Regions from separate parts of the Pseudomonas sp. VMV1 genome, predicted to be linked through region 3. Evidence: predicted binding sites of a transcription regulator. Region 3 holds the regulator's gene; each other region holds the start of a gene.
The links. Region 3 encodes sigma-54, which starts transcription at its own class of promoters, with help from an activator protein. Its sites were predicted from a motif close to ANTGGCATNNANNTTGCTNT; they were not measured.
Positions count from the first base shown of each region.

Region 1: flhA (flagellar biosynthesis protein FlhA) is a predicted target of sigma-54. The motif match lies at 4,522-4,541, and genes of this name have one in related genera.
Region 2: flgB (flagellar basal body rod protein FlgB) is a predicted target of sigma-54. The motif match lies at 4,753-4,772, and genes of this name have one in related genera.

Region 1 covers NZ_JBXGSE010000002.1:478,210-484,206, reverse strand. Annotated here, with positions in the region: gene fliA (RNA polymerase sigma factor FliA) at 1-76, opposite strand, end outside; gene fleN (flagellar synthesis regulator FleN) at 73-903, opposite strand; gene flhF (flagellar biosynthesis GTPase FlhF) at 996-2,324, opposite strand; gene flhA (flagellar biosynthesis protein FlhA) at 2,335-4,461, opposite strand; gene sodC (superoxide dismutase [Cu-Zn] SodC) at 4,686-5,213, shown strand; gene flhB (flagellar biosynthesis protein FlhB) at 5,206-5,997, opposite strand, start outside.
Region 2 covers NZ_JBXGSE010000002.1:388,893-394,889, forward strand. Annotated here, with positions in the region: gene cheR (protein-glutamate O-methyltransferase CheR) at 1-802, shown strand, start outside; gene ACUCV0_RS07340 (helix-turn-helix domain-containing protein) at 1,208-1,555, opposite strand; gene ACUCV0_RS07345 (hypothetical protein) at 1,874-2,149, shown strand; gene ACUCV0_RS07350 (STY4528 family pathogenicity island replication protein) at 2,197-3,309, opposite strand; gene ACUCV0_RS07355 (hypothetical protein) at 3,816-4,085, shown strand; gene flgB (flagellar basal body rod protein FlgB) at 4,806-5,228, shown strand; gene flgC (flagellar basal body rod protein FlgC) at 5,231-5,668, shown strand; gene ACUCV0_RS07370 (flagellar hook assembly protein FlgD) at 5,685-5,997, shown strand, end outside.
Region 3 covers NZ_JBXGSE010000001.1:258,992-264,988, reverse strand. Annotated here, with positions in the region: gene lptB (LPS export ABC transporter ATP-binding protein) at 1-384, shown strand, start outside; gene ACUCV0_RS01175 (RNA polymerase factor sigma-54) at 487-1,986, shown strand; gene hpf (ribosome hibernation-promoting factor, HPF/YfiA family) at 2,076-2,384, shown strand; gene ptsN (PTS IIA-like nitrogen regulatory protein PtsN) at 2,403-2,867, shown strand; gene rapZ (RNase adapter RapZ) at 2,869-3,723, shown strand; gene ACUCV0_RS01155 (HPr family phosphocarrier protein) at 3,755-4,027, shown strand; gene ACUCV0_RS01150 (superoxide dismutase) at 4,097-4,711, opposite strand; gene pmbA (metalloprotease PmbA) at 4,934-5,997, opposite strand, start outside.

The sequences.
Region 1 (5,997 bases), on a different contig from region 3:
AGCGGTTGATGAGCTGCTCCTGCTGGGTACGTTCCGAGGTTTTGCTGTACATGCGAAGCCCGCTGGATGCTGTCATGCGTGGGTACCGATGGCTGGTTGCACAAGGCGCTCGACAAAGAACTCGAGATGGCCGCGCGGATTGGCGGGCAGCGGCCAGCCATCGACTTTCTGAGCCACCGCACGAAAGGCCAGTGAGGCCTTGGCACGCGGAAAGGCTTCGTACACGGGGCGCTGTTTCTGTACCGCTTTGCGCACCGCTTCATCGAACGGAATGGCGCCCACGTATTGCAAGGCGACATCCAGGAATCTGTCGGTCACCTTGGTCAGCTTAGCAAAGAGATTGCGGCCTTCCTGGGGTGTCAGCGCCATATTCGCCAACACCCGGAAACGGGTGACGCCATGGTCGCGATTGAGCAGCTTGATCAGGGCGTAGGCATCAGTGATGGAGGTGGGCTCGTCGCACACCACGACCAGGACTTCCTGGGCGGCGCGGACGAAGCTGACCACCTGGTCGCCGATGCCGGCAGCGGTATCGACGATGAGCACGTCGAGGTTCTCGCTGATGTCGCTGAAGGCCTGGATCAGACCGGCATGCTGGGCCGGCGTCAGATTGACCATCGCCTGGGTGCCCGAGGCTGCCGGGACGATGCGGATGCCGCCCGGCCCGTGCAGCAGCACGTCGCGCAGCTCACACTCGCCGGAAATGACGTCGGCCAAGGTGCGCTTGGGCGACAGCCCGAGCAGAACGTCGATGTTGGCAAGGCCCAGGTCGGCGTCGAGCAGCATGACGCGCCGCCCGATATCGGCCAGGGCCAAGGCCAGGTTGACCGACACATTGGTCTTGCCGACACCGCCTTTACCGCCCGTGACCGCTATGACTTGGACGGGATGCATGCTACCCATTGCCTGATACCTTTGATTGAAATCCGTCACACTTTAGACCAAGTGCATTTGGCGTGCCCAGGCATGCGATGCACCACCACCGTTCGTCGGCGCTAACCGGCGCGGCGGGCATTGCTCTGATACAGGCCGGCGAACATGCCGGCCATGGTTTCTTCGCTCGGCTCTTCGGACGCCTGCAGGCTCACGGCGCGGCTCACCAGCTGGTGGCTGCGGGCCTGATGTAGATCGTCCGGGATGCGCGGACCATCGGCGATGTAGGCCACCGGCAGGCGCTGGCTGATGGCCAGGCCCAGGGCTTCGCCGAGGCTGGCGGCCTCGTCCAGCTTGGTCAGCACGCAGCCGCTCAGACCGCAGCGCCGATAGCTGTGATAGGCCGCCTTGAGCACCTGGCTCTGGCTGGTGACACCCAGCACCAGGTAATTGCGAATCTTCAGCTGGCGGTTCGCCAGGGCTTCGAGCTGCGCCTTGAGCGCCGGATCGTTGGCGGGCATGCCCGCGGTATCGATCAGCACCAGACGCTTGCGTGCCAGGGGCGCCAGGGCCTGCGCCAGGGACTGGCCCGGATCGACCAGGGTCACCGGTACGTCGAGGATGCGGCCCAGGGTCTTGATCTGCTCCTGGGCACCGATGCGGAAGCTGTCCATGCTGACCAGCGCCAGACTCTGGGGACCGTACTTGAGCACGTAGTTGGCGGCGAGCTTGGCCAGGGTGGTGGTCTTGCCCATTCCGGCCGGGCCGACGAAGGCGACGATGCCGCCCTCCTCCAAAATCTTGGCGTCAGTGGTCTTGGCCAGCTGGGCGAAGTTGGCCAGCAGCATGCGCCAGGCATGGCGCGGGTCCTGGATCTTGGCCACGCTGTCGAGCAGGTGGCGGGCCAGGTCGGCCGGCAGCCCCATGCGTTGCAGACGGCGCCAGAGGCCGGCCTGCTCCGGACGGGTGGACTGCACCTGCGTCCAGGCCATGGAGCCCAGCTGGACTTCCAGCAGTTCACGCAGGCCACTGAGTTCGCTGCGCATGGCTTCCAGGGCGCGGCGGTCTTCCGGCGCGGCGCTGGCGGCAGCTGCCGCAGCAGCCGGTTGGGGGGCACGCGGCGGGGCGATCACCGGCTCGCGACGACTGTCGGCAGCACTGATGGCGCCGAGCAGCTGCTTGTCCTTGGGCGCGGCCGAGGGCACGCCCGGCGCGCGGATGCTGAGGTCGGCATGGGCCTGGGCGATCTTCGCATGGGTCTTGCGCAACTCCGCCTGCAGCTCCGCGTTGGGCGCAGCCGGTGCCGGAGCCTGGTAGTCCAGCGCCGCGGTCAGCTCGACCCCGCCGGCGACCCGGCGGTTGCTGAGGATGGCGGCATCAGGGCCCAGCTCGTCGCGTACCAGCTTCATGGCTTGACGCATATCGGCAGCGAAGAAACGTTTGACTTGCATGATCTAGACCTCAGCCATTCTGGCCAACGGTAGCGACGATGGTGACCTGCTTGTTGTCCGGAATTTCCTGGTAGGCCAGTACACTCATGTTCGGCGCTGCCATCCGGGCGAAGCGGGACATCATCCCGCGGATCGCACCAGCTACCAGCAGCACCACTGGCTTACCCATCATTTCCTGACGCTGCGCTGCCTCGATAAGGGAACGCTGCAGTTTTTCAGCCATGCCAGGCTCAAGGAACATACCGTCCTCGGCGCCCTGACCGGCCTTCTGCATACTACTTAGCAACATCTGTTCCAACCTTGGCTCAAGGGTGATAACAGGCAGCTCAGGCTCCATTCCTACGATGTTCTGGACGATTGCGCGGGACAACGCGACCCGTACGGCACCGGCGATGGCGGCGGGATCTTGACTCCGCGGACCGACGTTGGCGATGGCTTCGGCGATGGTGCGGATGTCGCGGACCGGTACCTGCTCCTGCAGCAGCTGCTGGAGGATCTTGAGCAGGGTCGACAGGGAGACGATGCCGGGCACCAATTCTTCGGCCAGCTTGGGCGAACTCTTGGCCAGCACCTGCAGCAATTGCTGGACTTCTTCGTGACCAATCAGCTCGTGGGCATGCTTGAAGAGGATCTGGTTTAGGTGGGTGGCGACCACGGTACTGGCGTCCACCACGGTGTAACCCAGGGATTGGGCCTGATCACGCTGGGTGACGTCGATCCAGACGGCTTCCAGACCGAATGCCGGATCCTTGGCGGCGACGCCATTGAGGGAGCCATAGACCTGACCGGGGTTGATCGCCAGTTCGCGGTCGGGATAGATCTCGGCCTCGGCCACGCTCACGCCCATCAACGTCAAACGATAGGCATTGGGCAGCAGGTCCAGGTTGTCGCGAATATGGACCGAAGGCATAAGAAAGCCGAGGTCCTGGGACAGCTTCTTGCGCACGCCCTTGATCCGCGCCAGCAGTTGACCACCCTGGTTGCGATCAACCATGGGGATCAGCCGGTAGCCGACTTCCAGACCCACCATGTCCACCGGGGTCACGTCGTCCCAACCTAGCTCCTTGGCCTCGGCCGGGCGCTGCACGGGAGCCAGGTCCTGCTGCTTCTTGGCTTCGACTTCGGCGGTCTGCTTGGCCTGGCGCTGACGCTTGTAGATCAGCCAGGCACCGGCGGCGGCACCACCGCCCAGACCAAGGAACGGCAGGTGCGGCATGCCCGGCACCAGGCCCATGGCGATGATGATGAAGGCCGATACCGCCAGCGCCTTGGGCGAGGCAAACATCTGACGATTGACTTGCTGACCCATGTCCTCGGCGGAAGAGACGCGGGTCACCATGATGGCCGCGGCGACCGACAGCAGCAGCGACGGGACCTGGGCCACCAGGCCGTCACCGATGGTCAGCAGGGCGTAGATGCGGGCAGCGTCGCCGAACGACAGACTGTGCTGGGCCATGCCGATGGCCATGCCGCCGATGAGGTTGATGAAGAGGATCAGCAGGCCGGCGACGGCGTCACCGCGCACGAACTTGCTGGCACCGTCCATGGAGCCGTAGAAATCGGCTTCCTGACCCACTTCGGTCCGGCGCTTCTTGGCTTCGTTCTGGTCGATGATGCCAGCGTTGAGGTCGGCATCGATGGCCATCTGCTTGCCGGGCATGGCATCCAGGGTGAAGCGCGCCGACACCTCGGAGATGCGGCCGGCACCCTTGGTCACCACCACGAAGTTGATGATCATGAGGATGGCGAACACCACCGCACCGACCACGTAGTTGCCGCCGACCACCACCTCACCGAAGGCCTGGATGACCTTGCCCGCGGCGTCGTGGCCATCCTGGCCGTGCAGCAACACCACGCGGCTCGAGGCCACGTTCAGCGCCAGGCGCAACAGGGTCGACACCAGCAGGATGGTCGGGAAGACGGCGAAGTCCAGCGGCCGCAAGGCGTAGACGCTGACCAGCAGGACCACGATCGACAGGGCGATGTTGAAGGTGAACAGCACGTCCAGCAGGAACGGCGGCATCGGCAGGGTCATCATGGCGAGCATCGCCAGGACGGCCAGCGGCACGCCCAGGTTGCCGCGAGCTAGACCGCGCATGTTGCCCATCATCAGGGATTTATCGACTTTCACACCCATTCCTCGCTTGCCGGTGCCGTCGTCACGGAAAGTTGACGCAGCGCACTGTTCGCAGGGGCCTGAGCAAGCTCCGGGCCAACTGCCCAACAGCTTGAATCCGCAAGGTTTTCCGGAGGCGATACAGGACTGGTTACGGATCGGTGGAGCGGCGGGCTGAACCCCAGGTGAAAGACGCGAGTCTGTCTAGGGACCTGCGCTAGCGCGCCTATCCGAGGAGCATCATGATGAAAATCTGGACCGCGACGCTGTTGGCCACCTGCCTGGCCGGCACTGCCCAGGCGGCTGAATCTTTGACGATTCCCGTGAACAAGGTCACGACCGACGGTGTGGGTGAAAGCGTCGGCAGCGTGCAGGTGACCCGCTCGAAATATGGCCTGGTCTTCACCCCCGACCTCAAGGGCCTGGAGCCGGGGATCCATGGTTTTCACGTCCATACCAAGCCCAACTGCGGCCCGGCCGAGGTGAATGGCACCCTGACCGCTGGCGGCGCCGCGGATGGTCATCTTGATCCGCGCAACACCGGCAAGCACAGCGCGCCCTGGTCGGACGATGGCCACCTGGGCGAACTGCCGGCGCTCTATGTGACCGCAGACGGCCAGGCCACTCAGCCGGTACTGGCGCCACGCATCAAGCGTCTCGAAGAGATCAAGGGCCATGCCCTGATGGTACATGCCGGAGGCGACAACTACTCCGATCAGCCCAAGCCCCTGGGCGGTGGCGGCGCCCGCGTCGCCTGCGGCGTCATCAAGTAGGCGCCTTCCCCTCCTCGTCCCGCCGCAGATCCGGCGGGATGGGCAGGTCTGACAGCTTGGGCTTGCGGCCACGTCCGGCGCGGAATTGCCTGAGCTGATAGACATAGGCCAGGACCTGAGCCACGGCCACATAGAGCCCGGCCGGAATCTCCTGATCCACATCGGTTGAGTAATACACTGCCCGCGCCAGGCCGGGTGACTCCAGCAGCGAGACCTGGTGTTCCTGGGCGATCTCGCGAATCTTCAGCGCGGTGAAATCGCTGCCCTTGGCCACCAGGACCGGCGCCCCGCCCTTGGCCGCATCGTACTTGAGGGCCACGGCGAAGTGGGTCGGGTTGGTGATGACCACATCGGCATTGGGCACCTCGGCCATCATCCGCTGCTGCGCCATCTGCCGCTGCATCTGGCGGATCTTGCCCTTGACCTCCGGCTTGCCCTCGCTGTCCTTGTATTCGTCCTTGATCTCCTGCTTGGTCATCATCAGTTTCTTGCGATTGCTGAAGATCTGGAAGGGTACGTCCACGGCCGCGATGATCAACAATCCCAGCGCCAGCAGCAGCGTGGCATGCCCCACCACCTGCATGCTGTGCAGCAGCGCCTGCTCCAGCGGCAGCTTGGCGATCTGCAGCAACGCCGTGCGCTCGCTCATCAGCACCAGCACCGACACGCCGAGGATGATGAAGAACTTGCCCAGCGCCTTGAGCAGCTCCACCAGGGAGTTCTTGGAGAACATGCGTGTGATGCCGGACAGCGGATTCATCCGACTCGGCTTGGGGGCCAGCAC
Region 2 (5,997 bases), on a different contig from region 3:
GCTTTTTCGTGATTTCCTCGAGAAATCCAGCGGGATCCTGCTCGGTGACAACAAGCAGTACCTTGTCTCCAGTCGGCTCAACAAGCTGATGGAGACCGAGGGGATCAAAACGTTGTCGGAGTTGGTGCAGCGCATCCAGATGCAGCCCCGTGGCGGTTTGCGGGAAAAGGTCATCGATGCGATGACGACCAATGAAACCCTCTGGTTTCGCGACACCTATCCCTTCGAGGTACTCAAGAACCGCCTCTTGCCGGAACTGACGAAGAATACCTTCGGCCAGCGCCTGCGGGTCTGGTCGGCGGCCTGCTCCTCGGGGCAGGAGCCCTATTCGCTGTCCATGACCATGGACGAATTCGAGCGCAGCGCGGCAGGGCAGGGGCGTGGCGGTATGCAGATTGTGGCGACTGATCTCTCGGGCGCCATTCTTACTGCGGCGAAGTCCGGTGAATACGATTCGCTGGCGATTGGTCGCGGTCTGTCCCAGGAACGCTTGCAGCGCTACTTCGACGTGTTGCAGCCAAATCGTTGGGCGGTCAAGCCGGCGATTCGCAGTCGGATCGAATTTCGCGCCCTGAATCTATTGGACAGCTACGCCAGCCTCGGCAAGTTCGACATGGTGTTCTGCCGCAACGTGCTGATCTACTTCTCCGCTGACGTGAAGAAGGACATCCTCACCCGCATCCATGCCACCCTCAAGCCGGGCGGCTATCTGTTCCTGGGTGCGTCCGAAGCCCTCAACGGCTTGCCGGATCTCTATCAGATGGTGCAGTGCAATCCAGGCATCATTTACAAGGCCAAATAAGCGGTTGATGGGCGGCGGCAAAAGCTGAAGTGCAGCATGGGCAAAGTAACGCCATGCCATAGATCTATGGCATGGCGCGCTAGCTTTGATCTGGTGGCTTTGTTACTCCAAGATCCCCTAGCCACCTAGTCTCAAACGTAGCTTCAAAATCTTCAGACGGGCTGGACATTGGTTGCCGATGTCACGAAGGCTGAGGTACTAACGCAATTCAAACAGCAGGGATTGGTTGCGCTAGAAGTATTTAGCTGCGACGAGCAGGTTTGAACGTCTCGCTTGAGCACTGTATTACTGGCATACAGGCACAGACGTCGGGCTTGTTCTGGGGGGGGCGGCACGCTCCTAGGCAGAACTGCGGAACGCGCGTATTAGGCGGTGGTATCAAAATCAGGGAACTCTGTCGCTCACTCAACCGCGTCCCAGTCTCTGAATCAGACTTTCAAGCAACTCCATGACCAGTTGGCGATCCTCGGCGCTGAGGGTAGCCAGGCGCGTTTCGAGATGTCGGGCCTGATCCTGAGGCCGGGCACTTGCCTCGGTCAGCAGGTCCGCTGCTTCACAGCCAAATACCTCCGCCAGGGACAATAAGCGCTCAATGTTAGGCATGACCAAACCGCGCTCAATGCGCGATACCGCCTCGTTGCCTATCCCTAATCGTTCGGCGATCTGCTCTTGGGTGAACCCGCAGCGAATGCGCTGCCTAGCAATGGCTCGTCCCACCAGACCTGCCAATGCCGCCGTATCGTACTCAGCCATGACGCCCTCCCTTCAACCTCAATGGTCGGGCGACACCCTGTTGACATGAAGGGCATTTCAGGTTGAATATCAACCCTATAGGTTGTCTTGCTAAAGCTCGCCTAGCTGCTCATGGGCAGCTAGTGAGAGGGCCGGAATCCTCTTGGTCACCAGACATGGCTAGCTCGGCACCTTGGGCAATAGCACTTGTAAGGCTGCTGCTAACGCTGAGATACCTCCAAGCCATCGAGTGCAGGCTGAAGTGCTGAGCGACCTGCCCGGACAGGATCGATTAATCGACCCCCAGACGGACGTTAGGAAAATTGAGGTATACGCATCATGACGCACACCAAGAACACGCGGATTTATCCGCTCCCGCAGAAAAGTATCGACGCCAGCCACTTCGCAAGCGACTTGTCGGACCTTTCAGATGACATCGAGCTGCGCTTTTCCATACTGAAGGACCTACTCGATCAGCTTGACGCCAGCACCCTGGAAACAGATTCGCTTCGCGCCACGATTATCAAGATGACTGCGCAAGATCTGTTGGATGAGATGGTCATCATCCATCGCCGCAGCAAAAGCATTACGAACGCCTCCGCACTGGGCCTATGAGCAGTCCAAGCCCGCAGCGTGGCTCAATCATTCTTAAGTCACCACGACTAGCTTTCTTCGCTGAGCTGCTCGGACTGAGCTTTGATGTCGTCGAGCACGCGCGACACCCTGACAGGCATGTTGAGCATCTTGCGAAGCGTCGCAATATGGTTTTCAGCAACCTCGGGCGTTGAGCGCTTTGCGGGGGCTACTCGATGTGCCGGGCGTGGACGATGGTCCATGCCGGGGTCTCTGTTCGCCACGGTCTGCATTGCCGGCCTATCCCGCAGTGCATAGGGCCGGAAACCTCCCGACTGCACGCGTCTGATCAAGCCAAAGGCATAGGCCACTACGTTGCGTACCCCGCCGCTACGGTGTCTGGCCTCAAGCTCTGCCAACACCTGCTGACGCTGCTGCAGGGACAATTCATCAAGCGCCTTCAGCAGCTCCTGCAACTGCTCCTCATCAATTCCCGCGAGGCAGGATGGAAGCGGAGCGCTGCCCTTCGTGTTTTCCAGCTCTGAGGGATACGTACGTACTTTATACGTCTTACTACTGTACGTACTGTATTGGCCAGTTGGTTTGCCGTGGACCTCGTTGGTCTGTGGCAGACCGGTTTGGCCTAAGCCGAACTCCGCAGGTACCGCCCCGGAGATAGAGCTCCCCAACTCGCTTGGGATAGAAGCTCCATTAGGCACTGCCTCTTCACTGCGCTCACCCTGCGTGAACGCCTGATTGAGATGCTGTGCAATCCGCTGGATCGGATGTCCAGTTTCGTGCAGGCACGCTTGTAATAGACGGGCAAGCGTCTGGTCGGCAGTGCATGCCTGATCAAACGCTAAGGCATGCTCATGCACCCTGTAGCGCTCGCTCATCACCTTGCCCGTCATGGGGTCACGCTGTACACCGATCAGCGTAATCCAACCCGTCAGGCGCAGCACTTTCAGAACACGTCGCGCCGTCTCATAGCCCGCCCGTTGCCCTAACGGCGTGGTGGTGAGATAGCGTCGTAGCTGGCTCAGGCTCGTAAGCGAACTAACCCCATCCGGGCCGCTCAGCATGCGCAAGACCTGCCAGCCGTTGCGCTCCAGCGGGGTCAGCCGCGGATCTACCAGCAGCGCGGTTGGCGTCGTAAACCAGTTACTCGATGCGTAGCGCTCGTGTGCGGAATAGCTTGCCATTTCCTCTCCCCTACCAAGGCCTTTCGGCTGCCAGGCGAGTCTCTTTGGCACCAACTGGTCTGTCCCGGATAAATCCGATTTGCCCCGTTACCGTATTTCTGTTGCATACCAAACGGTCTGCTGTAGACCAACCTAGATGAGTCATAGGTAGCTAGCGTCGCCCCGGGTTGCTAGGGCGCGTTCCAAAACGGTAAATTTGCATTGTCGTGGTCAATCCCACGACCGGGTGTGACAACCCGATTCGTTCGAGGCGCGGTAGCGCTGTAGCTAGACTACATCTGTGGTTTTCTATGGCGGGCCGTGTGGGGCAGGCTTTTGCCTGGCCGGTTCCCTCGGACGCCGGTTTGTCACCCCCTCACGGTCCGCCTCCCATCACCGAGTGACAACGGCGGGTGGCGGCTCCTTAATCGTCTGAGGAGCAGTTAAAATGCCTGTATCTCCTTTTAAGCCCGAGCTCCGCCTCGGCGCTACCTGCATGCCATGTACTCCTGCAACGGAGGTGTGCCATGGCTGAGAAGAAGCCCTCTGTCCTTCCGTTCCCGAGCAAGCCAATCGCGCTTAACCAAATGGATCTTTCCACTCGATCCATCGAAGCCGATGCAAATCTTCGTGCGTCAATGCTAGGTGATCTACTGGCTCAGTTGGCAGAGTGTGGTTCTGGCCACCCTGAAGAGCTCCGACTAAAGATTGCCTGTAATGTTGCTCAAGAGTTGCTGGACGAAATGGTCACGCTCTACCGTCGGGCGCTATCTGATGTACGCCACAATAGCCCCTAGCAGATACGTAATGTTCGACCGCTCGCGGTCTTCGGTCTAAGTTCTTCTTTGCAATGGTGGACAGTAGTCCGCCATTGCATTGATAGAAACTGCCCGCGGTCAAAGAGTTCTTTTGTTATTCTCCAAGTTCTCGTGGCGGCGCGGAGCACTCATAGTCGATGAGTATTCTTTTTGAGGTCATAGAACGGGCGCTCTATTAAATGATTTTCCAAGGATTTACTTAGACTGCTCACGCTCTGTTTACGGCCGTTTTCGAGTGCAGTTGGCGGAAACATTAAATTTTATTTTAGCTACCCGCTTATCATGAAAGGACGTCTCTTAGAGACTGTCGTGTTGCTCGTGTGCTCTATTAGATACCTAGGAGCGCCTAGAGCACACTAAGTGTCTTCAATGAGTATTATAAAAAGACATACTCGAAAATCACGGTCTAAATATCGATCGTTACGAGAATTCTTGCGCTTGTGTTAGGCAATTAGACATTTGGCAGCTGTCTAGGGGAATCCGAGGTAACCCTACGGCGTTCAGACCTGAACTATTCGCGTTTTTTGCGCCAAAATTTTGCCGCGCCCGATCCCAAGGCCGGCAAAGGCGGCGGAAAAACCTTGCCGCTTGCCGTTGTTCTAACTGCCGCGTTGCGCTAAACCCTTGATTTATATGGATGCTGGAGACTGGCACGGGCCTTGCTAGATCGCTTGCAAGCTACGTCAAAGGTCTCTCGACATGAGCATCAATTTCGACAAAGCACTCGGGTTGCATGAGCAGGCGCTGAATTTCCGTTCGCAGCGCGCCGAGGTGTTGGGCAACAACCTGGCCAATGCCGATACCCCCGGCTACAAGGCGCGGGACCTGGACTTCAGTGCGGTGCTGGCCGAACAGGCGGCCAAGGGTACTGCCGGGTCCGCCAGGCACTATCAGCTCGAGACCACCAACAGCCGGCACATCGCCGCCGAAGGCTTCGACATGGGCATGGGCGACGCGGCGCTGAAATACCGCATTCCCAGCCAGCCATCGGTCGACCAGAACACCGTGGATGCCCAGGTCGAGCAGGCCAACTACGCCGAGAACTCCATGAACTTCCAGGCCAGCTTCACGCTGCTCAATAGCAAGTTCAAGGGGCTGATGTCGGCCATCAAGGGAGAATAACCATGTCCTTGAGTTCGTTGTTCAACATCGCTGGTAGCGCGATGAGCGCCCAGAACGTCCGGCTCAACACCGTGGCCAGCAACATGGCCAACGCCGAGTCGGTCGCTTCCAGCGTCGACCAGACCTACAAGGCCCGCCATCCGGTGTTCGCTGCCCAGCTCAGCGAGGCCCAGGGCGGTTCCTCGCTGTTCGATGACCAGGGCCAGGCCGGGGTCGGGGTGGAGGTGAAGGGCATCGTCGAGGACCAGAGCGAGGTGCAGAAGCGCTATGAACCCCATCATCCCATGGCGGACAAGGACGGCTACGTCTATTACCCGAACGTGAACGTGGTGGAGGAAATGGCCGACATGATCTCCGCCAGTCGGGCCTTCCAGACCAACGCGGAAATGATGAATACCGCCAAACAGATGATGCAGAAGGTACTGACCCTGGGTCAGTGATCGCTAGGGAGTCGCCATGACCACCACTTCTTCCACCACCAGTAGCAGCTCGCTGCTGTCGTCGGTGCTGTCCAACAGCAAGGTATCGAGCAGCTCGGCGACGTCCAGCGGCGCGACGACCTCGGGCAGCACCACCAGCAGTCTCGGGAAGAACGACTTCCTGAAGCTGCTGGTCACCCAGCTCAACAACCAGAATCCGCTGAATCCGCAGGACAACACCGAGTTCGTCGCGCAGCTGGCCCAGTTCAGCAGCGTCGAGTCCTTGCAGAACCTCAATACCTCGGTGGATTCCATCGTCAGCAACTACAACTCTTCCCAGGCGCTGCAGG
Region 3 (5,997 bases):
CTGCGCGAGCTGGAAAGCCTGCTGCAGGAATTCCACATCACCCACATCCGCGACAACCGGGGCATGAGCCTGTCTGGCGGTGAAAGACGCCGTGTCGAGATCGCCCGCGCCCTCGCCACCGCGCCCAAGTTCATCCTGCTTGACGAACCCTTCGCGGGCGTGGACCCCATCTCGGTGGGCGATATCAAGCAGATCATCCGCCACCTCAAGGCCAAGGGCATCGGTGTGCTCATCACCGATCACAACGTGCGGGAAACCCTGACCATCTGCGAAACGGCCTATATCGTCAATGACGGCCAGCTCATCGCCGAAGGCACCGCCGAAGAAGTCCTTGCCAACGACCTGGTGAAGGAAGTCTATCTGGGCCACGAATTCCGCCTCTAGGCAAACCCGGGGAAACAAGGCATATAATTTGCTAACGCTCGCAGGGTTCGCGAGGTTCGGTGGCGCTGTTCGCGTCGGTAGACAAGGTGTATTTCCGCAGCCATGAAACCATCGCTAGTCCTCAAGATGGGCCAGCAGCTGACGATGACGCCGCAGCTGCAACAAGCCATACGTCTGCTCCAGCTCTCGACGCTCGATTTGCAGCAGGAAATCCAGGAAGCCCTGGAATCCAATCCGATGCTGGAACGCCAGGAAGACGGGGAAGACTTCGACCAGAGCGAAGCCTCGGGCGAAAGCGACGAGCACGCGAACTCCGGCAACATGGAAACCACCTTCAAGGAAACCTCGGTCGCCACCAACGAGCTGGCCGACGAATCCGAGTGGAGCGAGCGCATCCCCAGCGACAGCGAGCTGCCGGTCGACACGGCCTGGGAAGACATCTACCAGACCAGCGCCAGCAGCCTGCCCAGCAGTGACGACGACGAGTGGGACTTCACCACTCGCACCTCGGCGGGCGAGAGCCTGCAGACGCATCTGCTCTGGCAGCTCAACCTGGCACCCATGTCGGACCTCGATCGGCTGATCGCGCTGGCCATCATCGATGGCATCGATACCGACGGTTACCTGCAGGAAAGCCTCGAAGACATCCATGCCTCGCTCGACCCGGACCTGGAAGTCGATCTCGACGAAGTCGAGGTGGTGCTCCGACGGGTCCAGCAATTCGAGCCCGCCGGCGTCGCCGCTCGCAATCTGCGCGAATGCCTGCTGATCCAGCTGGCGCAACTGCCGGCCACCCTCCCCTTGCTCGGCGAGGCCAAGCGCCTGGTCGGTGACTACCTGGATCTGCTCGGCAGCCGCGACTACGCGCAGCTGATGCGGCGCATGAAGATCAAGGAAGAGGAACTCAAGCCGATCATCGAGCTGATCCAGACGCTGCATCCGCGGCCTGGCTCCCAGATCGAGTCCGGCGAAGCCGAATACGTGGTACCGGACGTCATCGTGCGCAAGCACAACGAGCGCTGGCTGGTGGAGCTCAATCAGGAATCCATGCCGCGCCTACGGGTGAATCCCCAGTATGCGGGCTTCGTCAAACGCGCCGACAGCAGCGCCGACAATACCTACATGCGCAATCAGCTGCAGGAAGCGCGCTGGTTCATCAAGAGCCTGCAGAGCCGCAACGAGACCCTGATGAAGGTGGCGACCCAGATCGTCGAGCACCAGCGGGGTTTTCTCGAATACGGCGAAGAGGCCATGAAGCCGTTGGTCCTGCACGACATCGCCGAGGCGGTGGGCATGCACGAGTCGACCATCTCCCGGGTGACCACCCAGAAGTTCATGCACACCCCGCGTGGCATCTACGAACTCAAGTATTTCTTCTCCAGTCACGTCAGCACCGCCGAAGGGGGCGAATGCTCCTCCACCGCGATCCGCGCGATCATCAAGAAATTGGTGGCGGCGGAAAACGCGAAAAAGCCGTTGAGTGACAGCAAGATCGCTGGTTTACTGGAATCGCAAGGTATACAAGTCGCTCGTCGCACGGTGGCTAAGTATCGGGAATCCCTGGGTATCGCTCCGTCCAGCGAACGCAAGCGTCTCCTCTGACGCGTCCTGATGTGACCGTGCCTCGATCGACCCGTGTCATGTCGGCGAGCAGCTTCGCCGATCGCAGCCCGGCAATAAGGAGAAGCGGTATGCAAGTCAACATCAGTGGCCATCAGCTTGAAGTGACAGAAGCCCTGCGTGACTACATCGGCGAGAAACTCGCCCGCCTCGAACGGCACTTCGACCGTATTACCAACGTCCAGGTCATTCTGGAAGTGGACAAGCTCAAGCAGAAAGCCGAAGCCACCCTGCACGTCGCTGGCGCCGCGGTGGTCGCCAACGCCGAGCATGATGACATGTATGCCGCCATTGATCTCCTGGCCGACAAGCTCGACCGCCAACTGATTAAACACAAGGAAAAATCGATCGAACGCCAGCAGGGCGTCGGCGTCCGCTGAGGTTTCGATCGCCGCTTTATGATCAGACTCGAAAATATTCTGACCCCCGGCCGCACCCAGACGGGTGCGCCGGGTGGCAGCAAAGCCGCCGTACTGGAACGTATCGCCGAACTGGCCGCGCAGGAATTGCCTGGCCATGACGCGGCGCACATCCATGAATGCCTGATGGCGCGCGAGCGCCTGGGCTCCACTGGCTTCGGCAATGGCATCGCCATTCCCCACTGTCGCCTGGCGGGCCTGCAACAGCCGCTATGCGTCCTCTTCCACCTGCAGCAACCCGTGGACTTCGACTCCCTGGATGGCGCACCGGTAGACCTGGTGTTCGTGCTGCTGGTACCCGAAGCCGCTACCGAACAGCACCTGACCCTGCTGCGCCAGATCGCCGGCATCCTGGACCGCGCGGACATCCGCGAACGGCTACGCAAGGCCAAGGACAGCCAGGCGCTCTATCAGATCGTCGTCGAGGCCCAGAGCGGACACTGACATGCACCTCATCATCGTGAGCGGACGTTCCGGGTCGGGCAAGAGTACGGCGCTCAACGTGCTTGAGGACAATGGCTTCTACTGCATCGACAACCTGCCGGCCAGCCTTCTGCCCGAACTGGCCCAGCACGCCCTCACCGACATGGAACGACCTCAGCCCAAGGTCGCCCTGTCCATCGATGCACGCAATCTGCCCAGCCAGCTGCAGCGCTTTCCCGAATTGCTCGAACAGGTGCGCAGCCGCAACATCCGCTGCGACATCCTCTATCTGGACGCCGATGACCAGACCTTGCTCAAGCGCTTTTCCGAGACGCGCCGCCGGCATCCGCTGTCCAATCAGGAAAGATCGCTGGCCGAGGCCATCCACGATGAGCAGGTGCTGCTGTCGCCCATCGCCGATCTGTCCGATCTTAAGATCGACACCACTCACCTGAATCTCTATCAGCTGCGTGACATCCTCAAGTTGCGTCTGCTGAACGCGCCCGAGCCCGGCACCGCCTACCTGGTGGAATCCTTCGGCTTCAAGCGGGGCCTGCCGGTGGATGCGGACATGGTCTTCGATGTACGTTTCCTGCCCAATCCCTACTGGAAACCGGACCTGCGCGACTTTTCCGGACTCGATGCCCAGGTGCGCGATTATCTCGAGCAACAGCCCGAGGTAGAGACCCTGTACAATGACATCCGCGATTACCTGGTGAAGTGGCTGCCGCGCTTCGCGGCCAACAACAGGTCCTATGTGACCGTGGCCATTGGCTGTACCGGCGGTCATCACCGTTCGGTCTACCTGGCCGACCGCCTGGGTCGCGAACTCAAAGACCTGCTCAAGAACGTTCAGATCCGCCATCGCGATCTCTGACGCCCGTTTTGTTTCGACAAGGACAGACTCAATGCCTGCCCAACAGATCACCATCATCAACAAGCTGGGCCTGCACGCCCGCGCGGCCGCCAAGTTCGTCGGCGTGGCCGGCCGTTATCCTGCCAGCGTCCGCGTAGGCCGCAGTGGCGAGCCGCCAGTCGATGGCAAGAGCATCATGGCGGTCATGATGCTGGCCGCCGGCAAGGGCACGGTGCTGCAACTGGAAACCGAGGGTGAGCAGAGCGACGAGGCCATGCGCGCCCTGATCGAACTGATCAACAACTACTTCGACGAGGGTGAGTGATCGGCCCTGCTCCAGCTTCGTCCAATAAAAAAAGCCGCCCGAGGGCGGCTTTTTTTATTGGACGTCAACTCAGGCGTTCAGCGCCGCTTCGTAGCGACGGGACACTTCCGGCCAGTTGATGACGTTGAAGAAGGCACCGATGTATTCGGGACGACGGTTCTGGTAGCGCAGGTAGTAGGCGTGCTCCCAGACGTCCAGGCCGAGGATCGGGGTATTGCCGGTCATCAGCGGGCTGTCCTGGTTGCCGGTGCTCTCGACCACCAGCTTCTTCTCGGGGGTGACGCTCAGCCAGGCCCAGCCGCTGCCGAAGCGGGTCAGGGCAGCCTTGGTGAAGGCCTCCTTGAAGGCATCGAAGCCGCCCAGCTGGGACTCGATGGCTTCAGCCAGGGCGCCTTCGGGCTTGCCGCCGGCATTGGGGGCCATCACGGTCCAGAACAGGCTGTGGTTGGCATGGCCGCCACCGTTGTTCTGCACGGCACCGCGCTTGTCCTGGGGCAGCTTGTCCAGCTGACGAACCACTTCTTCGGCCGACAAATTGGCGAACTCGGTGCCTTCCAGCGCAGCGTTCAGGTTGTTGATGTAGGTCTGGTGGTGCTTGGTGTGGTGGATTTCCATGGTCTGGGCATCGACGTGCGGTTCCAGCGCGTCGTAGGCGTAGGGCAGCTGAGGCAGAGTATGCGGCATGCGGAATGTCTCCATGGTGGTTTTGGTATGGACCCACTGCCCTGGGGCAGCGGGGAGTACGGCTGGTGCGCCACGGCGCACCGTCTGAATCTGGGCCGTCCGGTCACGGAATTCGACCGCACGGCTATGTCCTAGTGCATTGCTAGGATACTAACGACTAACGGGGTGGGCTGTCTCCCGTTCGACGGGATTTTCCTCACCGCGACACTTCCGGCATCTTTTCTAGCTACCCGCCAGGGTCATGCCGTCGATCAGCACCGAGCCGGTGCGCAGGCTGCCGCGGCGTTCCACGTCGCTGCCCACGGCCAGGATCTGGCGGAACATGTCACCGAGGCGACCGGCGATGGTGACCTCCTGGACCGGAAACTGGATCTCGCCATTCTCGATCCAGAAACCACCGGCGCCCCGGGAGTAGTCGCCGGTGACCAGGTTGGTACCCTGCCCCATCATTTCCGTGACCAGGAAGCCTGTGCCCATCTGCCGGATCAACTCGGCCTGGTCGGCCGTGCCATGACTGACATGCAGGTTGTGCACGCCACCGGCATTGGCGGTGCTCTGCATACCCAGCTTACGCGCGGAATAGCTGCCGAGCACATAGGACACCAGCTGGCCGTTCTCCACGAAGGGCTTGGCGTAGGTGGCCAGGCCTTCACCATCGAAGGCGGCACTGCCCAGGGCGCGCGGCACGTGCGGCCGTTCATCCAGGGTCAGCCAGTCGGGAAACACCTGCTGCCCGAGGGCGCCTTCAAGAAAGGACGACTTGCGATAGAGGTTGCCGCCGGAAATGGCAGCGAGGAAGGTGCCGAACAGGCCGGCGGCCATTTCCGGGGAGAAGAGCACTGGAACCTTGGCGGTGGGCACCGGCCTGGCGCCCAGACGGCTCACGGCGCGTTCAGTGGCGCGCCGACCGATTTCCTCGGCGCTCATCAGTTCGCTGCCGAGGCGGTTGACGTCGTAATAGTAGTCGCGCTGCATGGCCTCGCCGCTGCCGGCGATCATCACGCAGCTCAGGCTGTGGCGGGTGCTGGCGTAGCCGCCGACGAAACCGTGGCTGTTGCCGTAGACCCGGCAGCTCTGGTGGGTATTGAGGGTGGTACCTTCGGCATTGCCGATGCGGCTGTCGGCGGCATAGGCGGCGGCTTCACAGGCCAGGGCCTGCTCGATGGCCTGCTCCGGGGTGATGTCCCAGGGATGATAGAGGTCGAGATCGGGCAGCTCGCCACGTGCCATCAGCTCGGCGTCGGCGAGGCCGGCACAGGGATCCTCGGAGGTGTGCTTGGCGATGG